Regions from separate parts of the Paenarthrobacter sp. YAF11_1 genome, predicted to be linked through region 2. Evidence: riboswitches for the same ligand, from Rfam matches in the RefSeq annotation. Region 2 holds a riboswitch; the other holds the start of a gene.
The links. Region 2 has a riboswitch for glycine ahead of gcvP (aminomethyl-transferring glycine dehydrogenase). Riboswitches for the same ligand answer to the same signal wherever they lie in the genome.
Positions count from the first base shown of each region.

Region 1: it holds a riboswitch for glycine, as region 2 does, so the genes downstream of both, gcvP (aminomethyl-transferring glycine dehydrogenase) here and gcvP (aminomethyl-transferring glycine dehydrogenase) in region 2, are expected to answer to the same signal.

Region 1 covers NZ_JBFRDF010000027.1:4,640-6,835, reverse strand. The annotation lists gene AB4Y77_RS22785 (MFS transporter) at 1-8, opposite strand, end outside; gene AB4Y77_RS22780 (TetR/AcrR family transcriptional regulator) at 81-620, shown strand; glycine riboswitch at 713-810, shown strand; gene gcvP (aminomethyl-transferring glycine dehydrogenase) at 991-2,196, shown strand, end outside.
Region 2 covers NZ_JBFRDF010000014.1:6,473-8,668, reverse strand. The annotation lists gene AB4Y77_RS18475 (PucR family transcriptional regulator) at 1-1,052, shown strand, start outside; glycine riboswitch at 1,128-1,226, shown strand; gene gcvP (aminomethyl-transferring glycine dehydrogenase) at 1,376-2,196, shown strand, end outside.

The DNA.
Region 1 (2,196 bases), on a different contig from region 2:
GAGTACATGTCACTTACTGTACCGTCCAGACGGTACAGTTTCAAATACAACCCGGCGAGCCTTTAGGGAATGATGGACACATGCCACGAAAACCAGTTGCCCGGGACGCCGTCCTGGATGCTTTCGAAGCCCTCCTCATCGAGGTGGGGGAGCGAGCCGCCACGCTCGACGCCGTTGCCAAGCGCGCCGGCGTATCCAAGGGTGGGCTGCTCTACCACTTCCCTAATAAGGAAGCGCTGATCACGGCCCTCCTTGAACGCCTGGACCTGCTGGCCGACGAGGATACGGAACTGATGAAGGCGTCGCCCGAGGGTTCCGCTGCCTACTTCATCCGCTCCTCGCTCTGGGCAGACACGCCCATGGACCGGGCTTTTGTGGCCGTCACCAGGTTGGCTGAAGTGGCCCATGAGGAAACGCGTCGCAGGTTCGCCGCCATTCAACAGCGATGGCTGGACGTGCTCGCCGAAGACGTCGGCCCGGAGGTCGCCAAGGCTGTGAGCTATATGGGTGACGGCCTGTATTTCAATGCCATTTTTGAAGGTGGGCAGGAGGGCGGCAATGCCGGGCGGGAGGCCGACGTCGAAATCCTGCTCGGGGTCCTCGAACGGCTGCGGAAGTAGCAGGCCGTCCATTTGCGGCGGCGCCCGTGACGTAGGACAATTAACCTTTGTGGCCTGCCCTGATCGGGGCCATACATAACTGAAAATGCCTTTGATCTGCGGCGGGAGAGTCCTGCAAGCACGTGATGCAGGCGCCGTAGGAGCAAACCCTCCCCAGGAATCTCTCAGGCCCACGCACCGCCGCGGCGAGGCAACTCTGGAAAGCAGCAGGCGCTCAGCCCACCCCAAGGGTGAAAGAGTGCTGTGCTCACCGACGGTGCAAGCGAGGTTGTTCACGCAACGCGCGGAAACTCTCAGGTCCAATACAGAGCGGGGAGGAACCCAGCCGCTGTGGCGTACCCAAACGCTGCCCAAGTAATGGAGTTCCTTCGTGACGGTTAGTTCTGCCTCCACCACCTTCGTCGATCGGCATATTGGCGCGCGCCGCCAGGCCGACATCGAGACCATGCTCAAGTCCGTCGGTTACGACACCGTTGATTCGCTGGTCGACACCGCCGTCCCGAACGACATCCGCCAGGACGTTGCCCTCACCCTGCAGAACGCGCTGAGCGAAGTTGAGGTTCTGGCCGAGCTGCGCAAGCTCGCCTCCAAGAACAAGACCGCCGTCCAGATGATCGGCCAGGGCTACTACGACACCGTGACGCCGCCGGTGATCCGCCGCAACATTCTTGAGTCCCCTGCCTGGTACACCGCCTACACTCCGTACCAGCCGGAAATCTCCCAGGGCCGTCTTGAGGCTCTCCTGAACTTCCAGACCATGGTCCAGGACCTGGTTGGCCTGCCGATCGCCAATGCCTCCCTGCTGGACGAAGCAACGGCCGTGGCCGAAGCCGTCCTCATGATGCGCCGCGCCAACAAGAACAAGACTGTCCAGGACGGCAAGACTGTCCTCGACTCCGACTGCCTCCCGCAGACGATCGCCATTGTGAAGGGCCGCGCTGAGGCGCTCGGCTTCGAGGTCGAGGTTGCTGACCTCTCGCTGGGTCTCCCTGAAGGTGCCATCAACGGCGTCGTGCTCCAGCAGCCCGGTGTTTCCGGCCGCGTCTTCGATCACTCAGCTGTTATCGCCGAGGCCAAGGAGCGGGGCGCGCTGGTTACCGTCGCTGCCGATCTCCTCTCCCTCACGCTCATCACCCCTCCGGGCGAGCAGGGCGCGGACATCGCCGTTGGCTCCGCGCAGCGACTGGGCGTTCCGCTGTTCTTCGGCGGCCCGCACGCCGCCTATATGGCGGTCCAAAAGGGCCTGGAGCGTTCCATGCCCGGCCGTCTGGTGGGCGTTTCCAAGGACGACGCCGGTGTCCCCGCCTACCGCCTGGCGCTGCAGACCCGCGAGCAGCACATCCGCCGCGAGAAGGCCACGTCCAACATCTGTACTGCCCAGGCGTTGCTGGCCATCGTGGCCTCGATGTACGCCGTTTACCATGGCCCCGAGGGCCTCAAAGCGATCGCTGAAACCGCGCATGGCCACGCCCGTACCCTCGCAGCGTCGCTGAAGGCCGCCGGCGTCGAGGTCCTGCACGGATCCTTCTTCGACACCATCACTGTCCGCGTTCCCGGCAAGGCTGCCGAGATCGTC
Region 2 (2,196 bases):
CCGAACTCGACGCGGACCTGTTCGTGGTGGACCGCCGATGCCTCCATCCCTGGCACCCCGATGGGCACGCACTCCCGGTGTTCCTCGCCGAAGAGTGGGCTCCGTTGTCCGGGCAGGTTGGCCTGGCGGGCAAGAACTTCCAGTGGCACCGTATCCGCGGCAGGCATGTGCTCACCATGGACATTCCCACCCACGCCAACGCGCTTCTGGTAGTGCTGCCCAACAGCGAACCGCACCCGGACGCCGTCGTACTTCTTCACGCCGCAACCGTGCTGGGACTGCAGCTTTCGCGCATCGTTTTGTCGCTGGAAAGCCGCCACCGGCTGGCCGGCGAGTTCCTGCTGCAAGCCATGGACGGACGCTTGGGCGCAGCGGAGATGGAGAGCCGGCTCGCAGCTTTTGAGGTTCCGCCCCAAGGTTTCCTGCTCGCCTCCATGACGGCGGGTGCCGGAGGCCGAACGGCGGCCGCCGCGGATAAAGCAACGGACGACGGCGGCAGGCTGGCTAGCGTGCACATCGAACTGTGGCGGCACGGGGTTGCGTCGGCGTCGTTGAAGCGGAACAACAGGCTTCACGTGGTGGTCCCCGCAGACGTGCCGGACAGCGTCCTGGTGCACTGTGCAGGGGAAGATGCGGCGATCGGAATCAGCGCGCCGGCTACCGTGGCAAACATCCAGCGTGCGCTGCAGGAGTCCCTGTGGGCGCTCGGTTCGGCCCGTGCGAACAGGGTGGGGCTGGCCCGTTATGAGCAAGGCCCATCGTGGCTGGGGCTCACCAGTTTTGAGGAAGGAACCGCGCTGGTCAGGCGGCTGCTGGGCCCAATCTTCGACTACGAGCAGGGCCAGGAAGGCGATCTCATTCTGACGCTGAGGACCTATTTGGACTCACAGCGGTCGTGGCAAAAGACCGCGACGGCGTTGTTCGCGCACCGGCAAACCATCATCTATCGGATGCGGAAAATCGGCGAGCTGACGGGGCTGGACATGGGTGAAACGTCCACCGTGGCCCAGCTGTGGTTCGCCCTGCAGATCCACGAAGCGATGCATCAGTAGTCACACCTTGCTTGCGCTTTTTCAAAACAACCAGCTATGGTGTGAAGCGTGTCACTCATGGTGATGCAACGCTTTTGATCTGCGGCGGGAGAGTCCTGCCGGTACATCCAGTCAGGCGCCGTAGGAGCAAATCCTCCCCAGGAATCTCTCAGGCCCATGTACCGCCGCGGTTAGGCAACTCTGGAAAGCAGCCCGGGAAACCGGGTTCACCGACGGTGCAAGCAGGCAACCATTCCTGCGGAATCTCTCAGGTCCAATACAGAGCGGGGAGGAACCCCACATCATCGTGGCGCTCACTGGGCGCCTGAATCATGGAGTTCCTCTTGACTGTTCAATCAACCCCCACCGCCTTCGCGGACCGGCACATCGGCGCTCGCCGCCAGGCCGACGTTGACACCATGCTCAAGGCCATCGGCTACGACTCTGTCGACGGCCTGGTAGATGTCGCCGTCCCCGATTCCATTCGCCAGGAAACTGCCCTGAGGCTTTCGAGTGGAAACGACGCCCTCACCGAGGTGCAGGTCCTCGCCGAGCTCCGCAAGCTCGCTTCCAAGAACAAGACCGCTGTCCAGATGATCGGCCAGGGCTACTACGACACCGTGACGCCCCCGGTGATCCGCCGCAACATCCTGGAAGCTCCGGCTTGGTACACGGCCTACACGCCGTACCAGCCGGAAATTTCGCAGGGCCGCCTCGAAGCGCTGCTCAACTTCCAGACCATGGTGCAGGATCTTACCGGTCTTCCTGTAGCCAACGCCTCGTTGTTGGATGAAGCCACCGCCGTTGCCGAGGCTGTGCTGCTGATGCGCCGCGCCAACAAGTCCAAGATTGCCAAGGACGGCAAGACTGTCCTGGACGCTGATCTCCTCCCGCAGACCATCGCCATCGTGAAGGGCCGGGCCGAGGCGCTGGGCTTCGAAGTCCAGATCGCCGACCTTTCGGCTGGCCTTCCCGACGGTGACATCAACGGCATCGTCCTGCAGCAGCCCGGGGTTTCCGGCCGCGTGTTCGACCACTCCTCTGTGATTGCCGATGCCAAGGAACGCGGTGCGCTGGTCACCGTCGCCGCAGATTTGCTGGCGCTCACCCTCATCACGCCCCCGGGCGAACAAGGTGCGGACATCGCCGTCGGAACTGCGCAGCG